Regions from separate parts of the Streptomyces sp. NPDC057682 genome, predicted to be linked through region 1. Evidence: riboswitches for the same ligand, from Rfam matches in the RefSeq annotation. Region 1 holds a riboswitch; each other region holds the start of a gene.
The links. Region 1 has a riboswitch for cobalamin ahead of ACFVDM_RS08530 (ribonucleoside-diphosphate reductase subunit alpha). Riboswitches for the same ligand answer to the same signal wherever they lie in the genome.
Positions count from the first base shown of each region.

Region 2: it holds a riboswitch for cobalamin, as region 1 does, so the genes downstream of both, ACFVDM_RS06785 (ABC transporter substrate-binding protein) here and ACFVDM_RS08530 (ribonucleoside-diphosphate reductase subunit alpha) in region 1, are expected to answer to the same signal.
Region 3: it holds a riboswitch for cobalamin, as region 1 does, so the genes downstream of both, ACFVDM_RS33525 (cobalamin biosynthesis protein) here and ACFVDM_RS08530 (ribonucleoside-diphosphate reductase subunit alpha) in region 1, are expected to answer to the same signal.

Region 1 is NZ_JBHVIN010000004.1:217,546-220,809, forward strand. Features, by position in the region: gene ACFVDM_RS08530 (ribonucleoside-diphosphate reductase subunit alpha) at 1-1,291, opposite strand, end outside; cobalamin riboswitch at 1,432-1,562, opposite strand; gene ACFVDM_RS08535 (GNAT family N-acetyltransferase) at 1,610-2,122, opposite strand; gene mctP (monocarboxylate uptake permease MctP) at 2,235-3,264, opposite strand, start outside.
Region 2 is NZ_JBHVIN010000003.1:348,162-351,425, forward strand. Features, by position in the region: gene ACFVDM_RS06780 (FecCD family ABC transporter permease) at 1-1,009, opposite strand, end outside; gene ACFVDM_RS06785 (ABC transporter substrate-binding protein) at 1,006-2,073, opposite strand; cobalamin riboswitch at 2,107-2,293, opposite strand; gene ACFVDM_RS06790 (acyl-CoA dehydrogenase) at 2,457-3,264, opposite strand, start outside.
Region 3 is NZ_JBHVIN010000023.1:60,521-63,784, forward strand. Features, by position in the region: gene ACFVDM_RS33515 (anion permease) at 1-1,000, shown strand, start outside; gene ACFVDM_RS33520 (hypothetical protein) at 1,011-1,244, shown strand; cobalamin riboswitch at 1,401-1,527, shown strand; gene ACFVDM_RS33525 (cobalamin biosynthesis protein) at 1,659-2,657, shown strand; gene ACFVDM_RS33530 (cobyric acid synthase) at 2,654-3,264, shown strand, end outside.

The DNA.
Region 1 (3,264 bases):
GCTCCGCCGTCTGGTTCGCGGTCCGGTTGGAGGCGTCCTTGAACGTCATCCAGCCCTGACCGGTCTGGGCCAGCGTCCGCATCATCCTGCCGTACAGCTCACGGGCCGGCAGGGTCCTGCGCGCCAGGCCGCGGGCCTCAGCGTCCCGGTAGGCCGCGTCGAACTCCTCGCCCCACAGGTCCACCAGTTCCGGCACGTCCGAAGGCGAGAACAGCGACCAGGCGCCGTCCGCCTCCACCCGGCGCATGAACTCGTCCGGGATCCAGTGCGCCAGATTGAGGTTGTGCGTGCGCCGCTGGTCCTCGCCGGTGTTGTCGCGCAGCTCCAGGAACTCCTCGATGTCCGCGTGCCAGGTCTCCAGGTAGACCGCGGCCGCGCCCTTGCGCCGGCCGCCCTGGTTCACCGCCGCCACGGAGGCGTCGAGCGTCTTCAGGAACGGCACGATGCCGTTGGAGTGCCCGTTGGTGCCGCGGATCAGCGAACCCCGGGCGCGGATGCGGGAGTACGGCAGACCGATGCCGCCCGCGTGCTTGGAGAGCCGCGCCACCTGGTGGTAGCGGTCGTAGATCGAGTCCAGCTCGTCGAGCGGCGAGTCCAGCAGATAGCAGGACGACATCTGCGGGTGGCGGGTGCCGGAGTTGAAGAGCGTGGGGGAGGAGGGCAGATAGTCCAGCCGGCTCATCAGCCCGTACAGCGCGGCGACCTCGTACAGCGCGCGCGCCGATTCGTCCTCGGCCAGTCCGGCGGCGACCCGCAGCATGAAGTGCTGGGGCGTCTCGACGACCTGGCGGGTGTGCGGGTGGCGCAGCAGATAGCGGCTGTGCAGGGTGCGCAGCCCGAAGTAGCCGAAGCGGTCGTCGGCGCCCTCGGCGAGCGCCCCCTCCACCAGCGCGTCCAGGGCGTCGGCGTGCCGGGCCACGAACGCGGCGGTGCGGTCCGCGATCAGTCCCTCGCGGTGGCCCACGGCGACCGAGGCGGAGAACGAGGTGGCGCCCTGCCCGGCCGCCTCCCGGGCGATGGCCAGGGTCAGCAGACGGGCGGCGAGCCGGGAGTAGGCGGGGTCCTCGGAGATGAGCCCCGCGGCGGCCTCGGTGGCCAGCGACCGCAGTTCGGCCTCGTCCGCGCGGGCGCTGCGGCCGCGCAGCGCGGCGGCGGCGACCCGTCCGGGGTCGGTGTCGGGCAGATCCGCGGTGAGCGCGGTCAGGGTCCGCAGCAGCGCGGCCCCCGGTCCGTCGTCCGTGGTTTCCGTTGACTCGGCCGCTGAGACCGGATCGGCTGGCGCGATGGTCACCTGGTGCTCTCCCTCGCTCGGCTCGGGGCCGTCGGGTGCGCGGGGGCAGCCGGGCGGAGCGGGGCCCGGACAGGGCGGCACTCCGTGCGGCGTCCACCGGCCCATCCACGAGGCCCGGACGTCTGGGCGCCCGGTTCGGTCGAGCCGGGCGCGCTGTCGGCAGGTCCTCGGACTGGAGGTGCGCGAAAGCACACCGAACACACCGTTGCGGGACAGTTCCGGATTCGCACCGGATTCCCCTGCGGCGACAGCGAGCATGAGCATACATGTGGGGGCCGCCGGATGAGGCAGCCCCCACATGTTGTGTCGTACGCGAACTCAGACGGAGGAGCGCAGCTCCAGCCGGTAGGTCAGCAGCTTCAGATCGTCGATCGGAGCCCAGTCCCGCTCGGGGGTGCGTACGAAGCCGAGGCGTTCGTAGATCCGGTGCGCGCCGCGCATGGTCGACTGGGTCGACAGGACCAGTCCCGTGACGCCTTCGGTGGCCCGTGCGCGGGCGACGCAGGCCCGTACGAGTGCCTCGCCCGCACCGGCCCCGCGCGCCTGCCGGGCGACCGCCAGCATCCGGAACTCCGCCTCGTCCGGCCGCGCGATGTCCGCCCAGGGGTTGCCGGGCGGCGCGTACGTGACCCCGCCCAGCACCCGCCCTCCGGCGTCCGCGGCCACCAGCACCTCGGCCTCGGCGGCCCGCCGGGCCACGTCGCGCAGCTTCAGCAGATACGGATCGCCGGTGCCGAAGTCCAGCAGATCGTCACCGAGATAGGCCTCGGCGGTGATCTCGCCGAGAAGGGCGTGCTCCGAGGGCTCGATCGGCCGGATCGTCATGTCCATGAGCGGAGTGTGCCCCACACCCCGGCCCGGTCCGCAACCGGGTTTCCGCGCCGCGCGCGAACGGGCCGCCGCGCCCCCGGCCCACGGGGGTGCGACGGCCCGTGACCTGGTGTCAGTGGCCGCCCGGCGCACCGGCGGTGGCCGGCGGGAGCACCTCGGTCACCCCCGGGTCGCCCGCGTCCGCGGTGTAGTCCTCCGGGGAGGTCTCGTCGACGCCGGCGGGGGCCTTCAGGGCGTTCAGCACGAACGTGAGGACCACCACGACGACGACGTTGAGCACGAAGGCGGTGAGACCGATGTAGCCGATCTCGCCGAGGCCCGGGATCTCCTTGGAGGAGCCGCCGAAGTGCTTCTGCGTCGGGCTCGCCACCCCGTACGCGGCGGCGGTGCCGTAGATCATGCCGACCGCCCAGCCGGCCAGCAGCGCCCAGCGGTGGAACCAGCGGGTGAAGAGCCCGCCGACCAGGGCCGGCATGGTCTGGAGGATCCAGATCCCGCCCAGCAGCTGGAAGTTGATCGCGACCGTCTTGTCCATGGTGAGGACGAAGGCGAGGGCGCCGACCTTCACCAGCAGCGACACCAGCTTGGAGACCTTGGTCTCCTGCTCGGGCGTCGCGTCGGGCTTCAGGAAGTCCTTGTAGATGTTGCGGGTGAACAGGTTGGCCGCCGCGATGGACATGATCGCGGCGGGCACCAGCGCGCCGATGCCGATGGCGGCGAAGGCCACGCCCGCGAACCAGTCCGGGAACATGTTCTCGAACAGCTGCGGGATCGCCAGCTGGCCGTTGTCCACCTTGACCCCGGCGGCGATCGCCATGAACCCGAGCAGGGCGAGCAGGCCCAGCATCAGCGAGTACAGCGGCAGGATCGTGGTGTTGCGGCGGATCACGTCACGGCTGCGGCTGGAGAGCGTCGCCGTGATCGAGTGCGGGTACATGAACAGCGCCAGCGCGGAGCCGAGTGCCAGCGTGGCGTATCCCCAGTGCCCGGCCTCGCCCGGGGCCAGCGCCCCGGTCGGCTTGCCGCCGGGCGGCCCGGCGAACTTGTCCGCGGCGGCGGAGAAGATGTCGTCGAAGCCGCCGAGCTTGATCGGGATGTAGATGATCGCCACGGCGATGACCAGGTAGATCAGCCCGTCCTTG
Region 2 (3,264 bases), on a different contig from region 1:
CCACCGGGACCTCCTGGGGGTCGAGAACGGTACGGGCGAGGGTGTCGGCCCAGACCAGGAACACGGCACCGGCGAGCGCGGTGACGGGCAGCAGCCTGCGGTGCCCGGATCCGGTGAGCGCGCGGGCCGCGTGCGGCAGGACGAGGCCGACGAAGCCGATGGCCCCGGCCGCCGCCACCAGCGCGGCGGTCAGCAGCGCGGTCGCGCACAGCAGCACGATCCGGGTGCGTCCGACGCGGACGCCGAGGGCCGCCGCGGCGTCCTGGCCGAAGGCGAAGGCGTCGAGCGTACGGGCGTGGCCCAGACAGACCGCCAGGGTCGCGGCGAGGACCGCGGCGCACGTCCCGGTCTCGGTCCAGCCGACGCCCCCGAGCGAACCGAGCAGCCAGAAGAGCACGCCCCGGGTCTGCTCGGCGTCGGCTGCCGTCATCACGACGAAGGAGGTCAGCGCGGAGAAGAGCTGCATGGCGGCGACCCCGGACAGGACGACCCGGTCGGTGCTGCCACCGAGACTGTGGCTGAGCAGCATGACCAGGGCGAAGGAGCACAGGGCCCCGGCGAAGGCACCGGCCGACAGCGACACCGCTCCCCCGCCGGCCCCGAGGACGACGACGGCGACCGCTCCGGTGGAGGCCCCCGAGGAGACGCCGAGGACGAACGGGTCGGCGAGCGGATTGCGCAGCAGCGACTGCATGACCGTGCCGCAGACGGCGAGCCCCGCGCCGCACACCGCGGCGAGCAGCGTCCGGGGCATGCGCAGGTTCCAGATGATGCCGTCGCGGATCGGGGAGAGTTCCGGGGTGCCGAGGCCGAGGTGGGCTCCGACGGCGGACCAGACGTCGGCGACGGAGATCCGGGCGGGGCCGATCGTGACGGCGACGGCGACGGACAGGGCGAGCAGGAGCAGTCCGGCGGTCCAGCCCAGTCCGGCGCGCAGCGCCCGCCCCGCTCCGCGGACGGCCGGGCCGGCGGCCTCGCGCGCGGCCGCGGCCGGTGCGGTGCCGCTCATCCCGCGAGCCCGAAGGAGCGCAGCGCGGCCGCGACGCGTTCCACTCCCTCGACGGTGCGGATCGACGGGTTCATGGCCTGGCCGCTGAGCAGTACGTACCGCTTGTGGCGTACGGCGTCCATGGTCCGGGTGACGGGGTGGGACTCCAGGAAGGCGATCTTTCCGGCGGCGCTCTCGGCGGTCTGGGAGCGGCGGGTGAGGTCGCCGATGACCAGGACGGCCGGATCGCGGTCGGCGACGGTCTCCCAGTTGATCTGCGGCCATTCCTCGTGGGTGTCGTCGAAGACGTTCTTCGCGCCGAGTTCGCGGGTGATGATGCCGGGGGCCCCGCAGCAGCCGGCCAGGTACGGGGACGTGGAGTTGGCGAACCAGTACATCAGCGTGGTGCCGGAGGCGTCGACGGTCGCCGTGGCCTTCCGGATCCGTGCGCGGAGTGCGGCGATCAGTTTCTCGCCGCGTTCCGGGACGCCGAACACCCGGGCCAGTTCCCGTACTTCGGTGTAGACGCTGTCCATGCCGAGGGTGCCGGTACGCACCCCGTCGCCGTCCTTGCTGTTGTCCTTGGCGGTGCAGTCGGCGGGCGAGACGTAGGTGGGGACGCCCAGCTTCTCGAACTGTTCGCGCGGGGCGACGCCGCCCTTGGCCAGGGTGGAGGCGAAGGAGGCGCTGACGAAGTCGGGTTCCCGGTCCAGGACCTTCTCGGAGGAGGGCCGGTTGTCGGATATCCGGGGGACCGTGGCGTTGGCCTTCTCCAGGCCCTTCATCACCGGATCGGTCCAGGTGGCGGTCGCGGCCATCCGGTCGGCGAGGCCGAGCGCGAGCAGGATCTCGGCCGAGCCCTGGTCGACGGGGACGGCACGTTCGGGGGCGCGGTGCACGGTGACGGTGCGTCCGCAGTTGCCGAGGGTCACGGGGTAGCCGGCGGCGTCCCCGTTCCGGGCGGCGGGCGTGCGCCCTCCGGTGCCGCAGGCCGTCAGCAGGACGAGCGCGGCGGTGAGCAGGGCGGCGGTGCGGGCGTGGCCGGACAGGGGCGGCACGGAGTACCTCGTCGTCTCGGGGCCCATGCGCGGGGCCCGGGGTACGGACTCCGCGGCCCGGTCCGGACCGCGGGTGCCAGCAGGTCTTCGGACTCGGGTTCACGCGGACGGGGCGCCTTCCCGGGAAACCGTGGTCTCCCAGTGGCCGTGGCCCCGCCCGTCCCCCTCACCGCTGCGCGTCAGTTCCGGATTCGCACCGGATTCCCTGACTCCAGGCTGGAGTTCGACTGGCACCGGGCACGCTACCACGAGCTTCCGCGCAGCTCAGTGGCGGTGCGGGCCGGTGGCCGGGGAGCACGGCCCCCTGCCACCGGCCACCGCGCGGGCATCGGGACGCACCGGTCGCGGCAGGGCCCGCAGCTCACCGCCGGGGCGGTGGGCGGGATGCGCGACAAAGCGCCTCTGCCCGGTCACCCCTTGGGGCGAACCGATTCGCCACCGAAGCCGGGTGTCTCCTCGCGGAATGTCCCGGACAGGCCCGTCGGCGTCTCGGCGGACCGGGTGTTCCAGGAGGCCTCCGGGTCGTCGTAGGCGTCGGTGTACCGAGGACCCGCGATGGGCCAGTCCGCGAGGAGTTCGCCGGGCAGCGCGAAGGCCGCGGCCAGCTCCTGCAGATGGGGGGCCACGGCGGCGATCAGCTGCTCGACGGCGTCGGTCAGCCCTTCGACCTGGGCGGCGGTCAGCCGTCCGTCGGCGAGCAGGTCACCGCTGTTGCGGGCGATCCAGCGCAGGGCGAACAGCCGGGCCAGTTCGCCCAGCCGGTCGCGCGCCGGCCCCTCGGGCAGCTCCTCCAAGGCCTGCGCGTACGCCTCCGCCGCGTGGCGGTAGGCATGGGCCTCGACACCGCGCAGGGCGGGGCCGGACGCCGCGTTCCAGCGTTCCTTCGGGTCCTCGTGCGCCACCCGGGCCGTGCGGCCGGCCGCCCGTGCGAACCAGAGCTGTTCGATCCGCTCCAGCAGGGTGCCCAGGAAGCGGGGATCGGCGAGGTCGCCCGGCACCGGGAGGTCCGAGGGCTCCTGCCGGGCGCCCGTGACCGCGTCCATGAGGAGGCTCACGGCGGCGCGGGAGTGGATGGCCAGGTTGTCGCCCTCGGCGGTGATGGCGCCCTCGACCCCGGTGACCAGTTCGGTCATCCCGTTGTGCTCCAGCAGCCCCTGGGCGCCGCAGCGTTCACGGCTCTCGACGATCACGGAACGGGCCTGCCAGGTGATCCAGCCC
Region 3 (3,264 bases), on a different contig from region 1:
GAATCTGCTGACCTGGCTGGTCGGCCTGCCCTCCAGTTCCTCCCACGCCCTGTTCGGCGGCCTCATCGGCGCCGCGGTGATGTCCGCGGGCTGGTCCTCCGTCGACGGCGGCACCGTCGTCACCAAGGTGCTGCTCCCCGCGGTCGCCGCCCCGATCGTCGCCGGTGTCGCCGCGCTCCTGGCCACCCGGCTGACGTACCGGATCGGCGGGCGGATCCAGGGCGAGGCCCAGGAGAAGGCCACCGCCAAGGGCTACCGGGCGGGCCAGATCGCCTCGGCCGGCCTGGTCTCCCTCGCCCACGGCACCAACGACGCGCAGAAGACCATGGGCATCATCACCCTCGCCCTGGTCACCGGCGGTGTCCTCTCCCCCGGCTCCAACCCGCCGGTCTGGGTGATCGTGAGCGCCGGTCTCGCCATCGCGATGGGCACCTACCTCGGCGGCTGGCGCATCATCCGCACCATGGGCAGCGGGCTGACGGAGCTCAAGCCGCCGCAGGGCTTCGCCGCCCAGACCAGCGCGGCCACCGTCATCCTGGCCTCCTCGCACCTCGGCTTCTCCCTCTCCACCACCCAGTCCTGCTCCGGCGCCGTGATGGGCGCGGGCCTCGGCCGTCAGGGGGGCGTGGTCCGCTGGTCCACCGCCACCCGGATGTTCGTCGCCTGGGGCCTGACCCTGCCGGCCGCCGGTCTGGTCGGCGCGGGCGCCGAGTTCGTCACCAAGCAGGGCACCTGGGGCGTCGTCGTCGTGGCGGCGCTGCTGGTCGCCGGCTCCGGCGCGATCTGGGCGCTCTCGCGCCGCAAGCCCGTCGGCCACGACGATGTCGCCCCGTCCGGCGCGCAGTCCGCGCCGGACGCCGAACCGGCCGGAGTCGTGACCACCGCCATCGCGGCCGTCAGCCCGCCGCCCACGCTCGCCGCCCAGCCCGACCTGTCGGCGACCCTCCCGTCCCCGGCCGCGCCCGTCGCCGCCGACCCGGCCCGACCCGCCACGGTGTAAGGACAGACACATGCACATCGACTGGGCAGCACTCGGCACCGTCTTCGGCGTCTCCCTCGTCACCACCGTCGCTCTCGTGGGCCTGTTCACCCTCGGCATCGTCGGCCTCTCCAAGCAGCCGGAACCGGCCGCGCGGGGCGGCGCGGCGGGCGGTTCGGTCCTGCTGGCCCGCGCCGGCGGGTACGTCTGCTTCGGACTGTGCGCGGCGGCGGTCGCGTACGGGATCTATCTGATCGTCGCCTGAGGGCCGTACGCCCTCTCCGACCCCCACCGGGCCGGGCACCCTTCACGGGTGTCCGGCCCGGTGTGTGTCCGCCCACACCGCGCCCCCGCAGGTCAACGGCAAGTTGACGGGTGTTCGCGGAGCGTGGTGGACTGCCGGAGCCATTACGGCGACAGCAGAGGAAGCCGGTGCGAATCCGGCGCGGTCCCGCCACTGTCACCGGGGAGCGGTCTCCCCTCTCGGAAGTCACGGTCCACCAGGACCGGAAGGCCGGGAGACCGCGGATCCGGGAGCCAGGAGACTCTGGTCGCCGTCTCGTCGAACCAGGGCGCGGACCCTGAGTGAGGACATATCGCCATGCCCGGCCCCGTCGCGACCCCTTCCCCGCCGCTTCCCCGTACCGGGGCCCGCCGAGGCGCCACGGCCGGCTGACCCGTGCGTGCCGATCGCGTCTTCGCGTACGGCGCCACGGCCGGGATGATCGGCGATCTGCTGCTCGGTGACCCCCGCAGGGGCCATCCGGTGGCCGCCTTCGGGCGGGCCGCGGCGGACGTCGAACGCCTGCTGTGGCGCGACCACCGGGGGTGGGGCGCACTGCACACCCTGGTCTGCGCCGGCGGCGCCGCCGGGGCCGCCGCACTGGCCTCCCGCGCCCTGCGCCACCACCCCGCCGCCTCCGTCGCCCTGACGGCGGCCGCCACCTGGTCCGTCGTCGGGGGCACCTCCCTGGGCCGCGAGGCGCGGGCCATCGGCGGCGCGCTGGCCGCCGGGGACATCGAGGGGGCCCGGGAGCGGCTGCCGCATCTGTGCGGCCGCGACCCGCAGTCCCTGGACGGTCCGCAGATCGCCCGCGCGGTGGTGGAGTCCGTCGCCGAGAACACCTCGGACGCCGTCGTCGGCGCCCTGGTGTGGGGGGCGCTGGGCGGAGTCCCCGGGCTCGTCGGTTTCCGGGCCGTCAACACGCTGGACGCCATGGTGGGCCACACCTCGCCCCGCTACCGGCGCTACGGCTGGGCCTCCGCCCGTCTCGACGACGTGGCCGGCTGGCCCGGCGCCCGGCTGACGGCCCTGCTCGCCACCGCCGCCGGAGGGGCGCCGCGTGCGGCGGTCCGGGCCTGGCGGGCGGACGCCTCCCGGCATCCGAGTCCCAACGCGGGCCCGGTGGAGGCCGCGTTCGCGGGGGCGCTCGGCGTACGGCTCGGCGGCACGCTCGCCTACGGCGGCCGGGTCGAGCACCGTCCCGTGCTCAACGGCGCGGCGGGCCGGGCGGTGGAGACCGCCGACATCGCACGCGCGGTGCGGCTCTCGCGCCGGGTCGGCACGCTGGCGCTCGGCGTCGGCGTCGCGGCCCGGCTGGGCAGCGGGCTCGTCGCCCGGCGACTGGCCCGGGGCCGTACCTCCCCCTCCCCCACGGCCGGAAGGAACCGGACATGAGCGGCGGACTGCTGGTCGCCGGGACCACATCGGACGCGGGCAAGAGCGTCGTCACGGCGGGCATCTGCCGCTGGCTGGTGCGCCGGGGCGTGAAGGTGGCGCCCTTCAAGGCGCAGAACATGTCGCTGAACTCCTTCGTGACCCGTGAGTGCGCCGAGATCGGGCGGGCCCAGGCCATGCAGGCGCAGGCCGCCCGCGTCGAGCCGACCGCCCTGATGAACCCGGTGCTCCTCAAGCCCGGCGGCGACCGCTCCAGCCAGGTGGTGCTGATGGGACGCCCGGTCGGCGAGATGAGCGCCCGCGGCTACCACGGAGGCCGGCAGGAGTCCCTGCTGTCCACCGTCACGGACTGCCTGGAGCAGCTGCGGAGCACGTACGACGCGGTGATCTGCGAGGGCGCCGGCAGCCCGGCCGAGATCAATCTGCGCCGCACCGACATCGTGAACATGGGCATCGCGCGGGCGGCCCGTTTCCCGGTGGTGGTCGTCGGCGACATCGACCGGGGCGGGGTCTTCGCCTCGTTCTTCGGGACGACGGCGCTGCTCTCGCCCGAGGACCAGGAGCTGATCGCCGGGTATCTGGTGAACAAGTTCCGCGGCGACGTCTC